One region of the Arthrobacter sp. fls2-241-R2A-172 genome, then DNA from elsewhere that is predicted to be linked to it. Evidence: riboswitches for the same ligand, from Rfam matches in the RefSeq annotation. Region 1 holds a riboswitch; each other region holds the start of a gene.
The links. Region 1 has a riboswitch for cyclic di-AMP ahead of QRM57_RS06135 (M23 family metallopeptidase). Riboswitches for the same ligand answer to the same signal wherever they lie in the genome.
Positions count from the first base shown of each region.

Region 2: it holds a riboswitch for cyclic di-AMP, as region 1 does, so the genes downstream of both, QRM57_RS11570 (hypothetical protein) here and QRM57_RS06135 (M23 family metallopeptidase) in region 1, are expected to answer to the same signal.
Region 3: it holds a riboswitch for cyclic di-AMP, as region 1 does, so the genes downstream of both, QRM57_RS00605 (NlpC/P60 family protein) here and QRM57_RS06135 (M23 family metallopeptidase) in region 1, are expected to answer to the same signal.
Region 4: it holds a riboswitch for cyclic di-AMP, as region 1 does, so the genes downstream of both, QRM57_RS02320 (aggregation-promoting factor C-terminal-like domain-containing protein) here and QRM57_RS06135 (M23 family metallopeptidase) in region 1, are expected to answer to the same signal.

Region 1 covers NZ_JARVTB010000003.1:119,824-124,967, reverse strand. Annotated here, with positions in the region: gene QRM57_RS06140 (C40 family peptidase) at 1-588, opposite strand, end outside; cyclic di-AMP (ydaO/yuaA leader) riboswitch at 593-754, opposite strand; gene QRM57_RS06135 (M23 family metallopeptidase) at 899-1,729, opposite strand; cyclic di-AMP (ydaO/yuaA leader) riboswitch at 1,734-1,948, opposite strand; gene QRM57_RS06130 (iron-dependent transcriptional repressor DtxR) at 2,164-2,859, opposite strand; gene serC (phosphoserine transaminase) at 3,154-4,284, shown strand; gene QRM57_RS06120 (MFS transporter) at 4,355-5,144, opposite strand, start outside.
Region 2 covers NZ_JARVTB010000005.1:98,356-103,499, forward strand. Annotated here, with positions in the region: gene QRM57_RS11555 (alpha/beta fold hydrolase) at 1-130, shown strand, start outside; gene QRM57_RS11560 (DUF6480 family protein) at 263-526, shown strand; gene QRM57_RS11565 (ATP-dependent DNA ligase) at 588-1,652, opposite strand; cyclic di-AMP (ydaO/yuaA leader) riboswitch at 1,916-2,061, shown strand; gene QRM57_RS11570 (hypothetical protein) at 2,064-3,215, shown strand; gene QRM57_RS11575 (PucR family transcriptional regulator) at 3,375-4,589, opposite strand; gene ald (alanine dehydrogenase) at 4,799-5,144, shown strand, end outside.
Region 3 covers NZ_JARVTB010000001.1:114,935-120,078, forward strand. Annotated here, with positions in the region: gene QRM57_RS00595 (NCS2 family permease) at 1-918, opposite strand, end outside; gene QRM57_RS00600 (copper resistance CopC family protein) at 1,032-1,664, shown strand; cyclic di-AMP (ydaO/yuaA leader) riboswitch at 1,839-2,007, shown strand; gene QRM57_RS00605 (NlpC/P60 family protein) at 2,011-2,796, shown strand; gene QRM57_RS00610 (NAD(P)/FAD-dependent oxidoreductase) at 2,910-3,611, opposite strand; gene QRM57_RS00615 (universal stress protein) at 4,026-5,063, shown strand; gene QRM57_RS00620 (PEP/pyruvate-binding domain-containing protein) at 5,082-5,144, shown strand, end outside.
Region 4 covers NZ_JARVTB010000001.1:487,848-492,991, forward strand. Annotated here, with positions in the region: gene QRM57_RS02310 (glycosyltransferase family 39 protein) at 1-714, opposite strand, end outside; gene QRM57_RS02315 (glycosyltransferase) at 711-2,066, opposite strand; gene QRM57_RS02320 (aggregation-promoting factor C-terminal-like domain-containing protein) at 2,198-3,052, opposite strand; cyclic di-AMP (ydaO/yuaA leader) riboswitch at 3,058-3,217, opposite strand; gene QRM57_RS02325 (sensor histidine kinase) at 3,318-4,850, opposite strand; gene QRM57_RS02330 (response regulator transcription factor) at 4,854-5,144, opposite strand, start outside.

The sequences.
Region 1 (5,144 bases):
GGGGTTGCTGGTGGGCTTCATGGCCGTCCAGGCGTTGACGCGGGGAATGCTGATGCCGGCCTGCGCGTAGACCCACTGGGTGAAGCCGGAGCAGTCCCAGCCGTTGGGGGTGGTGCCGCCCCATACGTAGGGGTGGCCGATACCGGTGTAGGCAATGGCGGCGAGGCCCGAAGCAGCAGCGCTTGCAGCACCGTCCGTAACCTCGGAGGACTTTGCGGTGACTGCTGCTGCGGCGTCCTGGCTACCAGCGGCGCGCTGGGTGACCTGCGATGCACGCTGGACAACCTTGGGGGCTTCCTTGGTGGCCACGACCGGGCTCTCGAAGGCCACGGTGGCGGTTGGCTCTGCGGTGACGACGGCGGTTGCCACCATCTGCTGGGTGCTGGAGGCTTCCGACTTGGAGACGTCCGTATCAGCTGCCGTAGCCGGAAGACCGGCGGTCAGGACAAGGCCCGAAGCTGCTGCCAGGACGACGGCCTGACGGCCAACCGAACCGGCGTTGGACGAAACAGCCTTGGAAAGAGTGTTCAAGGGGTTCGTACGAACCGTTTCAGCGCGGTGGCGCGCAGGGGTAGTGCGTGATGACACGTAGGTAGCCTCTCCCAATGCCTGCGAGGTGAGCTGTCGGATTCGGATGGGAGTCATCCGGCCGCGTTGCTTCAAGGAAGCTTTTGCGACTTAACCCCAAGGCCTTCTATCGAAGACCAAAAGTGGTTCCCCCGCCCCTGCCAGACGATTTATGCGAACGGACCTTGAGTGGTGGCAGAGCTAGGCAATCCACTCAAGTGCATCGGCCCCCTAAAAAGCCGATGCGCTTTGTACGGTACAACAGTTGAACGCGAATGTCACATTCAGGTCACGGGGTGTCGCAAAATGCGAGAGGCGACCATCAACTGGCTTAGAGCCAGCCCATGGGGTCTACAACTTCTCCGTTGACCTGGACCTCGAAGTGGAGGTGGCAGCCGGTGGAAGCGCCCGTGGTGCCGCTCAACGCGACGGTATCGCCACGGGTGACGGTCTGCCCGACCTTGACGTTGAAGGACGACAGGTGGTTATAGGTGGTCTCGAGGCCGTTGCCGTGGTCCACTACCACGCGGTTGCCTCCGCCATACTCGTGCCATCCGGCGAAAGTGACCTTGCCCGTGGCAGCCGCATGCACCGCGGTGCCGCACTGGGCAACGAAGTCCTGGCCGCGGTGGAAGTCTCCCGTGCCGCCCGTGAGGGGGCTGACCCGGTAGCCGAACGGCGAGGCCGTGACCAGGCTGTCCAAGGGGCTGGCAAGCGTGCCTACGGACGAGGCGCGCTGGATGCTGCCGACCGACTGGGCGCTGAGCAATTGCTTCAGCTTGCCGTCGGGGTCAGCTGCGGTTGCGACGGCGGCGCGGCTAAAGTCGATTTTTGCCGATGCGGCCGCGGAAACCTCTGGCTGGCTGCCGCCGGAAACGGCGAGGGCGGACTCGGACTGGCCCGACTCCGACGTTGCCATCACGGGGCTTGTGGCCGGCAGTCCGACAGTCAGCGCCAAGCCGGTGGCAGCGAGGGCTACTCCGGCTTTCTGGCCGACACCACTGGCTGCGGCGAAATCGGCAACCTGGCGCAATGGGCTCTTACGGCGGCGGACTTGGCGCTCAGTGTCACGGGGCCGGACCTCCATTGTTGCGCGGGCTGGCCGCAGCTCAACAGCGGGGCCGGTGGCGCGGCGACGACCCCTGACGTTCTGCGATGTCAAACTCTGTTCCTCTCTGGAAAGCCTGCGAAGTTAGCTGTCGGATTCGGGTCAGAGAGTTCAAAGACCCGGTCCGCACGAAGCGCTCATGGCACACAGGTATCCCAGGAGGGACTTGCGTAAATGGGCACTTCTGCTGCGGACTTCACCCCAAGGCTGCTTCTTTAGACAGCCGCTTGTGGTTCCCCCGCCTCTGCCAGTGGTGGATGGCACACCTGATCCGCTGGCAGAGCTCGGCTCCGGATCAGGTAACGCTTTGGTATCGGCGCTAGTAGATAACTATAGGCGATTAAAGCCTGCAGTAATAAATTCGTTATCAACAGGACGACGCACGCCCTTATCATCAATCCCGGAAAACCGCAGGTCACATTGTCCCGCGGGGCACAAAAGTGAGGTTTGACACGGCATACCCGAGGATGCGGCGCCCCGAAGGGAGGTCAGCCCAGGGAGACGAACACGTGGGCCGCAACTTCCGGTGGAAGCTCAAGCGCTCCCTCGATGCCGGGAACCCGGACAGAAATGTACTCGCCGACGCGTTCCAATGACACCGCTGCCCCGGGACGGATTCCGCCTTCGTCCAGTTGGGTGAGGAGTTCGGGCTCCACCTGGATGGGCTCGGCAAGCCGGCTGACCACCACGCGGGAATCGGCGGCGTAGCCATCCATGGCCTGCAGCAGGTTGATGTCGAGCCGCGGAATGGTCTGCGTCGGCAGGCCGCCCAGGGCTTCGAGTCCTGGAATCGGATTGCCGTAAGGCGACTCGGTGGGGTGTTCAAGGAGTTCGTAGAGCCGGCGTTCAACCCGCTCACTCATCACGTGTTCCCAACGGCACGCTTCGTCATGGACGTACGCCCAGTCGAGGCCAATGACATCGGCAAGGAGCCGCTCCGCGAGACGGTGCTTTCGCATGACCTCGGTGGCGCGCTTGCGGCCCATCTGGGTCAGTTCAAGGTGACGGTCGTTGGATACGATCACCAGGCCATCGCGCTCCATGCGGCCGATGGTTTGTGAAACCGTGGGGCCGGAGTGCCGCAGGCGCTCGGCGATGCGGGCCCTGAGCGCCACAATGTTCTCTTCTTCAAGCTCCAAAATGGTCCGAAGATACATCTCAGTGGTATCGATCAGATCCGTCATCCAGCTCAGCTCTCCTCGAACGCAGTTTCCTTGCGTAATCTCCACCGTACCGCGTCCTTGGCCAGGGCAGCCGGTGTGTACCGCTGGCCCTTGAACGCCGACACCCAGCCTAGCTTATTTGGAATTACTCTGGATAATTCCGGTCGCATCCTGTTGCTTCGCATTCCACGTGGCGGACTATGACGGATGCAGGTTACAGCCCCCGGGCCGAGTCAGGCAGAATTGGGAAGTCGAAGGGGCAGCGGATGCCACCTGCCACGACCCATCTCTAGCCGATACCCATTGGAGCCACACGTGAGCGACAACAGCATCACCATTCCCGCCGATCTGCTGCCCAAGGACGGACGCTTCGGCGCAGGACCGTCCAAGGTCCGCCCGGAACAGATCGAGGCGTTGTCTGCCGCATCGGCCACCATCCTGGGCACCTCCCACCGGCAGGCCCCGGTCAAGAACCTCGTGGGATCGGTACGGGAAGGACTCAGCCAGTTCTTCCGCGCACCCGAGGGATACGAGGTTGTCCTCGGCGTCGGCGGATCAACCGCCTTCTGGGACGTCGCCGCATTCGGCCTGGTGGAGAAGAAAGCACAGCACCTGTCCTTTGGCGAGTTCGGTTCGAAGTTCGCCGCCGCCACCAACAAAGCCCCGTTCCTTGATGCTTCCTCCATCATCAAGTCCGATCCCGGCACCCGCCCCGTGGCGCAACCCGAAGCCGGCGTCGATGTCTACGCGTGGCCCCAGAACGAGACGTCCACGGGTGTGGCAGCTCCCGTCAAGCGGGTCCAGGGCGCCGACGAAGGATCACTGGTCCTGGTGGACGCCACCTCCGCTGCCGGCGGCCTGGACGTCGACGTCTCGGAGTCCGACGTCTACTACTTCGCCCCGCAGAAGAACTTCGCATCAGATGGCGGGCTGTGGCTCGGCCTCTTCTCCCCCGCAGCCCTGGAACGCGCTGCCCGCATCAAGGCATCCGGGCGCTGGATCCCGGATTTCCTGGACCTGCAGACCGCCATCGACAACTCCAAGCTCAACCAGACGTACAACACGCCGTCGTTGTCCACCCTGGTGACCCTGGACGCCCAGGTTCAGTGGTTGAACAGCAACGGCGGCCTGGACTTTGCCAGCAAGCGCACGGCGGACTCCGCCAACCGGATCTACTCCTGGGCCGAAGCCTCCGAGTACGCCACCCCGTTTGTGGCCAAGGCAGAGGACCGCTCCAACGTCATTGCCACCATCGACTTCGACGACTCCATTGACGCGGCCGCGATCGCCAAGGTCCTCCGCGCCAACGGCGTGGTGGACACGGAGCCGTACCGCAAGCTGGGCCGCAACCAGTTGCGTATTGCCACGTTCGTCGCCATTGAGCCGGACGATGTCTCAGCGCTCCTTGCCAGCATCGACTACGTCGTGGGTGAACTGAAGAAGTAACCCTCGGCGGGTAGTCAGCCGGACCCGAGGGTCGGCGTCGTTCGGTCAGCCCGGACGGCGCCGTCGCCGCTTAACGGGCGGTGCCGCCGTCGCCCTCTTCCGTACCCGGAGGGGCAAGCAGCGACTCCACCCGGAAATGTTTCAGGCCACGCGCCCGCCGGTCAAAGCGGAGCCTCAGCTGTTTGGCCCGGATGATCCAGACCAAACCCACGACGGCGGTGCTGATGCCGGCTATTGCGGCTACGCCCACCGCCCAGCGCGGACCGCCGACGTTGGCCACCCAACCCACCAGCGGGGCACCAATGGGTGTCCCGCCCATGAAGATCGCCATGTACAAGGACATCACCCTGCCCCGCATAACGGCCTCCGTGGTCGATTGCACGTATCCGTTGGCACTGGTGATGAGGGTCAGCGCGAACAGGCCACAGGGAACCAGCGCGAGACCGAAAAGGGTTGCGTTGGGCGCCAGGGCAGCGAGCGTGCTGGAGACCCCGAAGCCTCCCGCCGCCAGGAAGATCAGCCTGAGGCGGGGCCGGCCGCGTCGGGCCGCGAGCAATGCCCCGGTTACCGAGCCGATGGCCATGATGGAACTCAAGGCCCCAAAGGCGCCGGCGTCCATGCCGAACTGGGTGCCTACCATCGCGGCGATGAACAGCGGAAAGTTGAGTCCGAAGGTGCCCACGATGAAGATGGCCACCAGGACCACTTGGATATCAGGCCTTCCCCGGACGTACCGCAGGCCTTCGCGGATGCGCCCTTTACCTGGTGCCGCACGTGGTTGTGCCCGCAGTGACGACGCCGGAATCAGTTTGAGCGCCCAGAGCATCGCGGCGAAGGACACCGTGTTGATGAGGAAGACC
Region 2 (5,144 bases), on a different contig from region 1:
CTCCCGAACCGTGGACCAAGGGCGCTTGGTGGAGATTCCCGGAGTGGGGCACGTAGCGCAGCATATGCGGCCGCAAGCGGTGGGGGACGCCATCCGCAGCTTCGTCGCCGCGACCACACAGCACAGTTAGGCCACCCAGCACAGCTAGGCGCTGGGGCACGACGCCGGAGCCTGGGTTGGGTGCCCCTTGTTGGCTCCGGCGGGATCACGCTAGGCTGGCCAGGCAAGCGAATAGTAAGTCTGCTTACGAAAGGGTTTGACCATGACCAGCTATGACCCGGAAGACGATCCCCAAACCTTCGGCGTGAGCGGCGCGACCGGACCCTTCGACACCACCGCCGATGCGGACAGCATCCACGAAGATCCGGACATGCGCCAGGACGAGGACGACGATCCCGCGGCCTCTGCCAACCCTGATCCCCTGGACGGCAACGTCACGGGATTGGAGCCAGGCGGAGGGGTACCCCCGGGCGAAACGCCGCCGGCCGAAGGCAGCATGAGCAGCGACCAGGGACACGAAGAGTAATTTCGTCGCTACCCCGCTGTTACGTTGCGGGCCGACAACGTAACAGCGGGCTGGCAACGTTCTACGGCAGGCTCAGGATCTCCCCGAGATCGTAATCGGCAGGCTCCTCCAGTTGCGCGTACGTGCAGCTCTCCGGAGTCCGGTCCGGCCTCCAGCGGCGGAACTGCGTGGTGTGGCGGAACCTGTCGCCCTCCATGTAGTCGTACGCCACTTCGATCACAAGCTCGGGGCGCAGTGGTACAAACGAAAAGTCCTTGCCCCCGCTCCACCTGCTTTGCGCACCAGGCATCCGAGAACCACCGGCAGCCTCGTCCTGCTTGGCCCACTCGCCCCACGGGTGATCAGCGAGATCCACCTGGTAGGGCTCAAGCTCGGCAACCAGTGCTTCCCGCTTGGCCATGGGGAACGATGCCACCACCCCCACGTGGCGCAGCCGACCGGCGTCGTCGTAGAGCCCCAACAACATGGAACCCACCACCTTCGCAGTTTTGTGCCAGCGGAACCCGGCCACCACACAGTCCGCGGTCCGAACATGCTTGGTCTTGAACATCACGCGCTTATTGGGTTGGTAGGTTCCATCCAGCGGCTTGGAGAGAACCCCGTCCAGGCCCGCGCCCTCCAACTGCACGAACCATTCCTTGGCCCGCTCGAGATCCGTTACTGCTGGAGTGACGTAGACAGGCGGTTCGGCCTTGGCAAGAGCGGATTCCAGGATGGCCCGGCGCTCTGAGAACGGCTTGCCCATCAGGTCTTCCTCGCCCAAGGCCAGGATGTCGAACGCGATCATGGAAGCCGGCGTTTTCTCGGCGAGCATCCTGACCCGGCTGTCCGCGGGGTGGATCCGTTGCTGGAGGACCTCGAATTCCAACCTGTTGCCCTCGATCAGGACGATCTCACCGTCGATCACACACTTCTCCGGGAGGTTCTTCCTCAGCGCCTCAACCAGCTCGGGAAAGTAGCGCGTCATGGGCTTCTCGTTGCGGCTGCCCAGGATGACCTCGTCCCCATCCTTGAAAACGATGGTCCGGAAGCCATCCCACTTCGGCTCGTAGTGACCCACATCGGGGATGTCCGGAACTGATTTGGCAAGCATGGGCGAGACGGGCGGCATCACTGGCAGGTCCATAGGAAATGTCTACCCTGCCGTCGGACGCCGAAGCTAGTCTTAGGCGGTGGATATCTTGGCCGTGTTGGGGGCAGTACTCGGAGATCCAGCACCAGCTGCCGGCTCCCGCACCGGCCCCGAAGCGTAGGCGCCCGGAGCCTCCGGTTTAGCCCGACCTACCGTCCGTTACATTAATGTGACTTTACTTTCCGGCTCATGTACCGTCGTAGGGCGACCCGTATCTCCGCTGGGCCGCTTCCGGATTGACGCCGAGCTCTGCCGCAATCCGGGATCCGCCAGACCCGCGGCAGAGGCGGGGGACCCACAGTTCCCGGGCTTGTTTCCAAGCCCTCGGGGTGAAGCCGCTGAGGCGGCCGGACGGCCTCGTCCGAACCCGACAGCTAACCTCGAAGGCGTTGAGAGGCAACCACCATGTCCCCAACCATGGATCAGCCGCGCCGCGCCCTCATCGAACGCGAGCGCACCAAGCCAACCGGACGCCGTCGGGCCGAAGCCAGCGGATCCGCCACAGAACCAGCAACGGCGCCTGAGGCACCAAGCACGACGCCGGAACCCACCGCTGCTGCCAGGCCCACCACGCGCGCGGCCGCCCGTGCAGCGGAGCGGGAAAGGGCAGCCCGGGCTGAAGCCGAACCCGCAGAACCGGCCACCGCCGCGATCCCGGCAGTACGGGCAGCCCAAGCCGCGGCACCGCGGTCGACCACACCGGGCCCTCCCACTGCAGCCATCCCCATCGTCGACGTTGCCAAGCCGGCACCCAAGCCGGACACGCAGCAGTCCACACCATCGGAGCCCGCCACGGCAGCCATCCCCATCGTCGACGTTGCCGGGCCGGCACCTACTCCCGTCCCCGCCAGGACCGGCTTTGGCTCGTCGTCGTCGTTCAACCGCGAACCCCAAGCCGTGCTTCGAAAGGCCGCATCGGTCAAGCAGATGAGCCAGCGTATGGCCGTTGTTGCCGGCGCTGTAGGACTGGTGCTCACGGCGGGAGGCCTCGGCCAGGCCCTTGAGCTGCCGTTCTTCGGCCATGAAACCCCCGCCCAGGATGCGAGCGCCCATGGGGACAGGGAGTCGGGCTCGACTGCGCCCGGGCCTCGGGCTTCCTATTCCACCGCGTCCTCACCATCGGCCTCGTCGGCAGCGCCAACAGCGTCATCCTCATCGGCAGCCGGTCAGCCGGCGACCGTCCCCGAGGCACCTTCTGAAGTGTCGCCGTCGTCGGTTCCGGCCCCGCACGTCTCGCTTGCGGCCCCGGTTTGGGTTCCTTCGGCGGCGCCGTCGGCGGCTAACCCAGCGCCGGGTGCCTCCGCGGCAGTCCCGACGCAGCCTGCCCCGGCCCCCACCGATGTGCCCGCCGATACAGTCACCACGGCACCGTCTCCGGCCCCGACAACCACGCCGACGCCGACCACCACCCCGACGCCCGCGCCGACACCCACGCCGACGTCGCCCGCCACTCCCAAGCCGCGCCCCACCGGGAACCCCACCGCCGGAACGAACCCGCAATCCACTGGGACCGCCCTCGACGCGATCCTGGACGCCGCCAAGAAGGCCGTGAAGTGAGCACCCGGCTACCCCGTACGGCAACGCCGATCGGATGGCATGGCCGGTACTGCACCAGCAGCCGGACCGCCACCTTCAGGCGAAGGATGGGCCGCTGGAGCTGCCAGCGGTTGAGGCGTTCCTAGTCCTCGGATCCCCGAAACAGGGAGCACAGGGCGCCTAGATCCTGGGTCGCCGTGCCCAGCGGTGTGCTTTCAGGGCCGCATGCAGTTCAAGCCGGATCGCGCCGCTCAACGGGTCAGCCCCGATGAGCTGGCGGATCCGGCCCAGCCGGTTGTAGATGCTGCTCCTGTGGAGATGGAGCTTCGCTGCGACGTCCTGGACGGAACCGTCATTGTCGTAGAGCAACTCCAGGACCGGGAGGAGCTCGCCGTTCCTGTCCTGATCCTCCAGCGTCCGGTAGTGGACCGATCCGGTGTCATCCCAGCCACCGGGCGCCAAAAGGCGATCAAAGAGCTGGTAAACCCCTACCGCCCGGCTTTCCACGAGCTCGCCGAGCGGCAGGTCAACCGCGGCAGCCTGGGCCGCTACTTTGGACTGGCGGTAGGCGCTGGAGATCTGCCGGATCACCTGGAATGGTTCACTGATGCCAAGGATGACGCGGTCCACCGTCCTTCCGGCGCGCTTGGCGAGTTCCAGTTGGTAGTGCACCAGCACCTGTGCGTGGTCTGCCCTCCCGCCTGATTCCCGGAACAGGACCACCGAATGCGTCTCGGTTCCGGCACTGAACAAGGCGGCGTTGACACCGATCGTGGACTGCAGCGCCGCCGAGCGGTGGGTGAGGGTTGCTGCGATGGGGTCGACGGCGGACCCGGCACCGTCCGGGTCGAGGATGGTCACCAGCTGCCATGGACCCCGCCCCTGGATTTCCTTCCACCCGGCTACGGCAGCCACCGCGTTGGACTCGCCGTTGCAGGCCGAAAGGAACTCCTGCTCGCGGCGGCGCCGAAACTCTGATTCGGCCGTGTTCGAGTCGAGGAGCAGTCCCGCCAACAGGTCCAGTTCGTCCCGTACGCCGGGCAGTTCGGCGAGTATCGCCGTCGCGCTTTGCTCTTCAACGTCCAACTGCACCCACAGGTAGCCGACCCGGAATCCGCGGACCAGGAGCGGGACGCAGACCCGGCCCAACATCCCGAGTTGGTCGTTGGCGGGAACCACCACCGGGCGTACTGCCGTGGAGATGCCGTGGGACAGCTGCCAGGCGCTGACGTCGGTGGGGACGCGCTTGCTGAGCAGGAAGTTCACGCGGACGCGGTCGGCGTGCGACTGGTTGGAGCTGTAGGCGAGGAGGACGCCGTCGAGGTCTTCCAGTGACAAGCCGCGGCCGAGCTTCAACGCGACGCGTTCTACGATCTGTTCCACGTCCTGCTGCATCTGGAAAGCGTACCAACAGGAGGCGACACCTGACGCTTGAGTGCTCGACAAATGTCGAGTCCATATGAAGAAGATCGTTGAATTTCCGGCCTTTTGCTGACTGGTAGCCCTGGGCTTCCATGTCGCCTGCCTCACAGCCGGATTTATTCTGGAACCACAGCCCGCAACACATTTTCGGCCGAAGAGGCCGCTAACGATGGAGCCCACAAATGATCATCGGCGTCCCCAAAGAAATCAAGAACAACGAATTCCGCGTAGCCATCACGGCCGCAGGTGTCCACGAATTCCGCACGCATGGACACACCGTTCTGGTTGAGCGCGGCGCAGGCCTCGGCTCGGGCATCACCGACGAGGAATACTCGATCGCCGGCGCCGAAATCGTCAACGAAGCCGATGACGTCTGGGGCCGTGCGGACATGGTCATGAAGGTCAAGGAACCCATCGCGGCCGAGTACCACCGCTTCCGCAAGGGCCTGATCCTCTTCACCTACCTGCACCTTGCCGCAGAGCCCGAGCTCACTGCCGAGCTCATCAACTCCGGCGTCACGGCCATCG
Region 3 (5,144 bases), on a different contig from region 1:
GTTGGCCAGGCCGACCATGGTGCCCATCGCGTCGAAGAAGATGCTCAAAAGGATCACGAATGCCAGGAGCGCTGCGGCAATAAAGCCGAGGTGTTCAAACGCGCCGAAGGGGTTGGCCTTCCCTATGAGGGACAGGTCCGGTGCACCCCACTTGGTCAGGGTCGGGGCAACAAGGGACCAGCCGCGCGGGTTGATGTTGGTGCCGTCGTTGCTCGGGCCGATGTGGAGCGTGAACTCAAGGATGGCGGCCAAAGCCGTCGATGCCACGATGCCGATCAGGATGGCGCCACGGACCTTGCGGACCACCAGTGCGATGGTCAGGATCAGGCCGAAGGCAAACACCAGGGTGGGCCAGCCGAGCAGTTTCCCGTCGACGCCCAATCCCAGCGGAACGGTTGTGCCAGCGGCGTCAGGGATGCGGCGGACAAACCCTGCATTGACCAGGCCGATCAGGGCGATGAAGAGGCCGATGCCCACCACGATCGCTGTCTTGAGCGCTTCCGGTACGGCTTTGAACACGGCGGTACGGAAACCGGTGAGCACCAGGATCAGCATGGTCAGGCCCGAGAGCACCACAAGGCCCATCATGTCCGGCCATGTCAGGCCCGGGTGCGAGGCGACGGTCACCGCTACGAACGCGTTAACGCCCAGGCCCGTGGCCACGGCGAACGGGTGCTTGGCCCAGGCGCCCATGAGGATGGTCAGGATGCCCGCGACGAATGCCGTGGTGGCCGCGACGGCGGTGAATCCCAGCGACGCTCCGCTGGAATCCTGCCCGGAAAGGATCAGGGGGTTGAGGACCACGATGTAGCTCATGGCGAAGAAGGTTGCGAAGCCGCCTCGGATTTCCCGGGAGTATGTGGAGCCACGCTCGGAAATTTTGAAGTAGCGGTCGATGGCAGAACCTTGTTTAAGCATGAAGGACTCCGGGGATCGAGGGGAGTGTGCCCTCAAATCCTATGCCGTCGGATATGGGCCCCCTGACGATTCGCCTAGTCTGTAAGGAAGCCAACACTAGGAGAAACCGCCCCATGCGCACCATCCGCCCGCTTCTGGCCGCCGTCGTTGCCGCCCTGGCCTTCGCATCCGCTTTGCTGTTTTCCGCGGGCCCGGCCTCCGCGCACGACGTCGCCGAATCCACAGCGCCGGCCAACGGCTCCAGCGTGGCAGCTGTCCCGGCGTCGGTCTCCATCACGTTCAACAACCGGCCGCTGGCCATCGGATCGGGCGTTACGGTCACTGCGGGTGGCGAAAACTGGGCGGATGGGCCCGTCGAAATCATCGACAACCAGGCGGTCCAGAAGATCCGAGAAGGCGCGCCGGCCGGCGAATACACCGTGGTCTGGAGGGTCGTTAGCTCCGACTCGCACCCCATCGAGGGCACCTTCACGTTCAAGGCCGCTGCTGGAAGCACGACGGCGACGAGCGGCACCGCGGGCGCCGCGCCGTCGTCGTCAGCACCTTCCAATACGGTCCCGACGGCGGGAACTGCCGCACCCGGAACGGCCACCAGCACCCCGGCCGCGGACGCATCGCAACCCTTCCCGTGGAGCATCGTGGGACTGGCCGTGGTTGCTATCGGCCTCGTTGTTTATCTCGCCGTTACCGCACGTAAGAAACTTGCAGCCTCGAACGACTCAGATGCGGGCGATTCCGCGGAATAACAGGCTTTTCTACGTAGCTGCGAATATCTCGGATTGGTCACTGCGACACGCCAAAACCCCGGTTCTCGTTACTTAAATGTGACTTCGGCGAGATCATCGCGTACCGTAGTAGCTGTGCCTGTTCCACGTAGCGGGCACTTCCGGCCTGATTGCCTAGCTCTGCCGCAGTCCGGAATCCGTTCGCAGACAAACCTTACGGCAGAGACGGGGAACCCAATTTAGGTCGCTTTCGAGCGTGCCTTGGGGTGAAGTCACGATGCTTCCGCTGAACAGCGGGGGATAGTGGCCGGGTGACTCCCATCCGAATCCGACAGCTAACCTCGCAGGCATCGGGAGAGGCTTTTTCATGTCTTCAAGCATTCTTCGCGGCCGTCGTAAGGCGGACAGCGTACGTCCTAATCCGTTCATCTCCATCTCCAAGGCAGTCGCCAGCAACGCTTCCGGCGCTGGCCGCCAAGCAGCTGTTATCGCAGCGGCTTCGGGCCTTGTCCTGACCGGCTCCATCGCTGCCCACGCAGCCGAGACCCCGGTTCAGCGTGACTCCAGCCCCGCCACGGTCGCCGAGACCGTTTCCGAGGCTCCCACCAAGGTTGTAACCGCCGCAGCTACGGCTACCGTCAACTTCGAGCGCCCTGCTGTTGCTTCCGTAGCAGCTCCGGTCATCGAGAAGCCGGCTCCCGTCGTCGAGGCACCTGTTGCCAAGAAAGCAGCAGTGGCAGCAACTGCACCAGCCGCTCCTGTAGCAAAGGCTGCCGCGTCAGTTGCAGCCGCTCCGGCCGCCGCTGCTCCTGCAGCCGCTGCACCGGCCGTCGGTGGAGTCAACGCCGCCATGGTCGCCTCGGCTTACGCCCAGATCGGCATCATGCAGGACTGCACCGCCATGGTGGAGCGGGCCCTCGGCTCCGCAGGTATCCCCGTTGGTGACCTCGCGCCCATGCAGTTCATGAACTACGGCAAGGTCGTCAGCAGCCCCCAGCCCGGCGACATGATCGTCCAGTCCGGCCACGTTGCAATCTACATCGGCAACGGCCAGGCCATCAGCGGTGGCATCAACGGCAACCAGACGGGTATCCACCCGATCAGCTGGTTGACCGCAACTGGTCCCATCACGTACGTACGCGCAGGCGCATAAGCCTCACGCTTCAGTTCAAAGGCCGGCATCTTCGAAGATTCATTCTTCGAGGGTGCCGGCCTTTGGCGTTAAGAAATGTGCGCAAAAGTTCCAGTGGCGGTGAAGCGGCCGTCCTAGGCGATGGCTACGCCGCTTCCGGCCATGCCGTTGCCTGCCGGTAGGGCCACCCTGGCGGAAATTGCCTGCCCCACAGCTTTGGCCTGCCGAAGGACTTCTTTGGGAGTCGGGGTAATGAGTTCTCCGACGCCTACAAGGTGCATCCCCACGGCACGCATTGCCGCGGCGAAATTCTGGCCGACGGCAATTCCAAGTTCTGCCAGCATCCGGCGCAGCTGGCTCTGGGCGCAGCGCGTCACCACGACGTGGTCGGCCAGCAGGACACCTTGGGCGGTGTGGACCGCCCACTGACGGGGAGTGGATTCGAGGGGGCCGAAAACGATCCTGCCCCGGAGGGTGGCCGATGCGGTGCTTCCGGTGGGGCCGTGCCCTATTTGCTGCGACGGGTCGGAGCCCAGGAAATCCAGGCGAACGGCGCGGGTGGTGCTGCGAACGTCCAATTGATGGTTGGCGGCGTAGTTGCGCAGGTGGCGGAGAATCTCGCTGCGTTCCTGCATGGCGGGATCGGCGATGTCGCAGCGCTGGAGCATTCCAGTGTGGGTCGAAGGCCCGGTGGCTGAGAGCGATCCGAACCCGTCAACGACGATGGAGCCCACCCCGTAGCGGCTAAGCTCGCTGGCAACAGCCAGACCGGAGAGGCCAGCGCCGATGACCACTGTGGTGGTTCGTTCCGTGCCGGAATCAGGCGTGAGTGACACTGCTTGGTTCCTCCTTGACGTGTGTGCCCTGCGGCATCGCGTGGGATCGCGTCCGAGTTCCCCAAGCGGCCGCAAATTAACAGCCGGGGTGTGTCATGAGACACGCTGCCCGGCTATTCGGTGACTCGAACACTACCGAACTTTTTCGGCCATGGGTAGCCTTCCCGGCGTCGTGTTTTTCGTGTCCGCCAGCAGGCCGATCCCGTGTGGTTTGAACTGAGCCCGGACCGTTATGCACATAGCCCGAAGTCGCCTTGATTCGGCACTTCCGACCGAGAATAGTGGGCATTGGAAGGAGAGATTCCAAGATTCTCCTACCCCGGCCATTGACATTTGAAGAGTCAGGGAATCCAGTGCGGAGAACCTCTGGCAGAATAGCCGGAACATCAAGCAGTAGGTGGAGAGGCGGGCCCCATGGACCAGCACGAAGGACACAATGAAGTGCCACGCGATGGCGAGGAATCGGCGGTTGCTCCCGGCGGCATCGTCGTTGGAGTGGACGGATCCGAGCACGGCCAGTGCGCCTTGGTCTGGGCAGCGCGTGAAGCAGAGCGTCGCCAGCTCCCCTTGCATATCGTCACGGCCTACTCGGTCCCCATTTTTGCCGCATCTGGTCTGGACGGAGGCTACGCCACCGTGGACGACTCCGTCATCCGCGAAGGCGCCGATGCAATCGTCAAGCAAGCCATGGACAAGGTTTCTGCCTATTCGATCGACGTGGATGCTTCGGTCGAAAACGGTGATGCCGCAGGTGTCCTCCTCGACCTCTCGGCTGAAGCAGCGCTTCTGGTCTTCGGGAGCCGGGGCCGCGGCGGATTCGTTGGGCGCCTCCTGGGGTCGGTGAGCAGTGCTTTGCCCGCCCATGCCAAGTGCCCCACGGTGACCGTACCGCTGTACTGCGCGGACCGCCTTGGGGAGAGCACCGAGGACAAACACATCAAAGCCGAGCACGCCAAGGCCGGCCCCCGTACCGTCGAGAATGTTGTGGCAGTAGGCGTGGACGGCTCCGAGCAGGCCCGCGTAGCTGTTCTCGAGGCTGCGGAGCAGGCACAGCGCATGGGCGCCAAGCTCCGTGTGATCTGCGCTGTTCCCCAATACAGTGGTTCCCTCGCGTGGGTACCGGCCCCACTTGATCGCGATGCCCTCTTCGCCGACATCAAAGTGCAGTTGGATGCCGGCTTGGCGTGGCTTCAGAGCCATTTCCCGCGACTGACCATAGAGACAGAGCTCCGGGACGGCGCTCCGGTGGATGTCCTGGTCGAAACAAGCCGCGCCGTTGAGCTCGTGGTCCTCGGCACCCGTGGCCGCGGCGGATTCGCCGGGATGCTCCTTGGGTCCACGTCTGATGGAGTCCTCCATCACGCGAAGGGGCCGGTGCTGGTGGTTCCGGACCGGGAAGATCCGCGGCTTGCCGATCGGCCCAATTTCGGGCCAATGCTCGGCGCAGCTTAGCGGCAGGGATCCCCAGCGATGGACAGCCAGCAGCCACTGAACCAGCCGGAGGGCCACCCGGCTGGCCCTCGCAAGGCCGCC
Region 4 (5,144 bases), on a different contig from region 1:
AAGGAGGTGCAGGATCCGCTTGCCCAGAGTTGTGGGAGCGGCCCACAGATAGGCCAGTGCCAAACCCGGCACGATCAGGAACCCTTGGAGCATCTTGCTCAGGAAAGCCAGCCCCACCACTGCGCCTGCCGCGGCCAACCATTTCAAGCCGGCCTTCTCAATGGCGCGGGTTGTCAGGTATGCGGCCAACACCAGGCACAACGTCAGCATGGCGTCGGGGTTGTTGAAGCGGAACATCAGGGCAGCAACGGGGGTCAGCGCCAAAGCGCCACCGGCGAGGAGCCCTGCCGCGGGACCGGACACGCGCTTGACCGTCAGGTACAGAAGCCCGACGGCGGCGACCCCCATGAGAGCCTCCGGAACCAGCATGCTGGTAGGGGAGAAGCCGAAGATCCTGCCAACCAAGGCCGGAATCCAGAGGGATGCCGGCGGCTTGTCCACCGTGATCGCATTGCCGGCATCGAGGGAGCCGAAAAAGAGTGCCGTCCAGTCCTTGGTGCCTGCTTGGATAGCTGCGGCGTAGAAAGAGTTGGCGTATCCGGTGGCGGCAAGGTTCCAGAGATAGAGGAACGCGGTCCCCACCAGAAGCCCGGCGGCGGACGGTCGTACCCAGCGTGGTTGCTGTCCGAAAACGAGGCGCTGCAGGCGGGTTGGTGTTTCCGGGGACTTCACAGGTTCGTCAACGGCATGGCTTGGCTGAAGGGCGGTGATCATTTCGCTGGCACCTCTGTGGTCTTGTCGGAACCCTCGGTTTGAGGGGCTGGTGTGGCGGGTCGGCGGAACACCCACAGGCGGAACAACAGGAAGCGGGCCACGGTCGCGGCGAGGTTCGCGCCAACTACCGTTGCCACCTCAAGCCAGCGGTCCGGCGTCGTGGTTCCGTGCACCAGGGCCAGCGCGCCCGAGGTGAGTGCCAGGCCGATGCAGAAAACAATCAAGCCTTCAAAGTGGTGGCGGGCGTGGCTGCCGCCCTGGATGCCGAACGTGAAGCGCCGGTTGGCGGCTGTGTTGGCGACGGCCGTCACGATCAGGGCCAGGAAGTTGGCGAGCTGCGGGTCCATGAATCCCCGGCACAGCAGGAAGATCAGCAGGTAGGCCACTGTGGACGCCGCGCCGATCACCGCAAAGCGCACCAGTTGCCCGAACAGGCTGGCTCGTGGGGTCGATTCCGATGTTCGCGACGACGCCGGCAATGGGCCGCGGGCCAAGGCCGCGCGCAGTTCGGGGACAGGGATGCGCCCGGTGACGAGGTCGCGCGTCAGGCGCGCCATTCCGCGGAGGTCGGCCAGGGCGGTTCGTACGACGTCGACACTTGAGTTCGGATCGTCCGTCCAGTCGACGGGGACTTCATGGACGCGGAGGCCGCAGCGCTCGGCCAGGACCAGGAGTTCGGTGTCGAAGAACCAGGCGTTGTCCAGGGTGTGGGGGAGGATCCTGTGGGCGACGTCTGCCCGGATGGCCTTGAAACCGCATTGGGCATCCGAGAACCGGGCGCCCATGAGCGTATGCAGGAGGACGTTGTAGCTGCGGGAGACGAACTCGCGCTTGGGCCCGCGGACAACACGGGAGTTGCGGGAGAGCCGCGTCCCGATGGCAAGGTCCGAATGGCCGGAAATCAGGGGAGCCAGCAGCGGGGCCAGGGCAGCCAGGTCCGTGGAGAGGTCCACGTCCATGTAGGCGAGCACCGGGGACGGGGAGGCGAGCCAGACCTGCCGGAGGGCGTTGCCCCGGCCTTTCTCCTCGAAGCGCATGACGCCGATTTCGGGGAGCTCGCGGGCCAGGCGCTCGGCGATCTTCAAGGTGTTGTCCGTGCTCGCATTGTCCGCGACCGTGATGCGGAACGTATGCGGGAACGTCTCCACCAAGTGCCCGTGCAAGCGGCGCAGGCATTCCTCGAGGTCGGTCTCTTCGTTGTGGACGGGAATGGTGACGTCCAGGACAGGGACCGTGGTCCGTGTGTCCACGGGAAAGCGCCGCGGCTGCCGGTAAGGCAAGGCAGGAGCGGCGAAGGTCCCCGAATGGGCGGGGTTCGGCAGCGCACTGGTGGCGGGATCTATGAGCGTCATGCATTCACAGTGAGGCCGCCGATTGTGAGTGCTTTAGGCGGAAGCTGTGACGCGACTGTGTAAGTCTCCCGTTCCGGGAACGCGAAAAGCCGCCCCCGGAACGGGAGCGGCTTTTCGGGAAAGCTCTTGGCTTAGTACCAGTTGTTGGCCAAGTGGAAGGCCAGGGCGGCCGACGGGGATCCGTAGCGTTCCTTGATGTAGTTCAGGCCCCACTTGATCTGGGTCTGGTAGTTGGTCTGCCAGTCCGCACCGGCAGAAGCCATCTTGCCGGCCGGAAGCGACTGGACAATACCGTACGCACCGCTGGAAGCGTTGGTGGCAGTGGTCCGCCATCCTGATTCCTTCTCCCACAGCGTGTTCAGGGCGGTCATTTCGCCCGCGCCCCAGCCGTAGCTGCCAAGGATGCTGGCGGCGTAGGCCTTCGCACCGGCGGGATCGTCCACTGCCTTCGGGGCGGCAGCAGCGGCTGCAGCCTGGGCAGCGGCGGCGGCAGCAGCGTCGGCGGCCTGCTCGGCGGCAGCGTCAGCAGCGGCCTTGTCGGCAGCAGCCTTCTCGGCAGCGGCTTGATCGGCAGCTGCCTTGTCGGCGGCAGCCTGCACGGCAGCGGCCTGATCAGCGGCGAGCTTGTCGGCTGCGGCCTTGTCGGCGGCGGCCTTGTCTGCAGCAGCCCGGTCGGCTGCACCCTTGGCAGCTGCGGCGTCCATCGAAGCGGAAACTTCAGCGGACTTGTTGGTGCTGACCTGTGCAGCGGCCTGGGTGCCGGCTACACGGCTTGCCTCGGGGAGGTTCAAGGCTGCGTTGGCGGCGGTACCGAGCGATGCAACGCCCAGTGCAGCGGCGATGACGCCCGCTACAACAGGCATGCGCTTGCCGGACTTGCCCTCACGGGCGGCCTTTTTGAGGACGGTCTGCGACTTGGTCAACTGGGTGTCGTTCTGGTCGCGGTGACGCGCGGAAGGGCGCGTCTGATCGTTAAATTCAGACATTTGTGATTACCTCTCAGCGCCTGCGGAGTTAGCTGTCGGGTTCGGATGAGGTCATCCGGCCGCGCATCACGCTGCGGCTTTACCCCAAGGGCCGGCAAAATGCCTGGGCCCGGAGACTCTGGGTCCCCCGTCTCTGCCTCGGTGAAAGATCGGACTCCGGGAAGTGGCAGAGCTCGGCGCATCCCGGATGTGGGCCGGTTAGGGGCAACCCACCCTTTCGACGGTACAGGAGGTTTCCGCAGAAGTCACATTTAGGTAACAGAGATCACGAAGTCGGTGAGTCGTCTTGCCGGATTCTTTGCAGGCGTTCGGTAGTGGCGGTAGGCAGCCGCAGGGCGAACTCGGTGCGCCCCGGCCTGGACGTCACTTCGACGCTTCCGCCGTGCGCTTGAACGATGGATTCCACTATCGACAAGCCCAACCCCGAGGTCCCTTCCGAGCCCGATCTCGCCGCGTCGGCACGGGCAAAACGGGAGAAGATGCGGCTCTGGAATTCCTGCGGTATGCCAGGACCGTTGTCGGTCACGGTCACCACTGCGCTGCCATCCGCGGAGAGCATGACTCCAGTGACCACCGTTGTTCCCGGGTCGGTGTGTTTGCGGGCATTCGAGAGCAGGTTCGCCAGCACCTGGTGCAATTGCGTGGCATCGCCGCGTACGGTGACGGGCTCCCCGGGGAGCTGCAGTTGCCAGATGTGGTCCGGCGCCATGACTTTTTCGTCACTCACGGTCTCGACCACCAACTGGGTCAGGTCCACGTCCGTGACCTTCAACGGCTGGCCCTCGTCCAACCTCGCCAGCAACAGCAGGTCCTCCACCAGCGTAGTCATGCGTTCGGACTGGCTTTGTACCCGGGCCAAGGACTTCCTGCCGTCGTCCGTAAAGGTCTCGGTCATCCGAAGCAGCTCGGTGTAGCCACGGATGGCGGTCAGCGGCGTCCGGAGCTCGTGCGAGGCATCGGCAACGAACTGCCTCACTTTGGTCTCGCTCTCCTGACGGGCCTCCAACGCGCTGGAGACGTTGTTCAGCATCTGGTTCAGGGCGTGGCCCACGCTCCCCACTTCGGTCCCGGGATGGGAGGCCGACGGCGGGACGCGCACCGCAAGTGCCACTTCACCGGCGTCGAGAGGCAGCCGTGAAACCTTGGTGGCGACATCGGAAAGCTGCTCCAGGGGCCGCATGGTGCGACGGATGATCACGGTCCCCACAAGGCCGATCACCACCAGGCCGCCCAGTGACACCAGAACCATGGTCCAGACCAGCGAAGCCTCTGCGGTCTGCTTGTCCGCGAGCGGCAGGCCAGTGACGATCACGTCGCCGTAATTGGTCTTCACGGCCATAAGCCGGTAATCGCCGTTGGACAGCGAACGGTCAACCGGGCCGTCACCTGTCGGCAGCGCGAGCAGGACCTGCTCATCGTCGGCGGACAAGGAGACGCGATTGCCCCGCGCGTCGATCAACCCGGAGCTGCGCACCGTTGAGCCGTCGATACGGGCGCTCAGCGTGCCGGCCGCCTGACCGCGGGCCTCCAGCGGGTCCGGGCGTCCTGTCGGGGAGTTTGGAAAGCTCGACGGCGGTCTGCCGAATAGGTCCGCGCGGAGCGAGGCCTGCTCCAGCTGCCTGTCGAGCTGCTTGTTGAAGACCATATCCATCGAGGCGTAGCTGACCACCCCGACTGCGCCGCAAATGGCCACCAGCAAAGCCATCGCCACCAGGACCAGGCGAGTGCGCAAATGCCAGGTGGAGGGATTGAGCCAATTGCGCTGCTGGCTTCTGGCAACCCCGGAGAGTGCGCTCAAGGCTTAGTCCGCAGGTTTGATGACATAGCCGGCTCCGCGAACGGTATGGATCATTGGAGGGTGTTTCGCTTCGATCTTCTTGCGGAGATAGGAAATGTAGAGCTCCACGATGTTGGCTTGGCCGCCGAAGTCGTAGTCCCACACCCGGTCAAGGATTTGTGCTTTGCTGACCACCCGTTTCGGGTTCTCCATGAGATAGCGCAGGAGTTCGAACTGGGTTGCCGTCAGGGCAATGTCCTCCCCGGCGCGGGTGACCTCCCGGGTGTCCACGTTCAGGATCAGATCACCCACAAC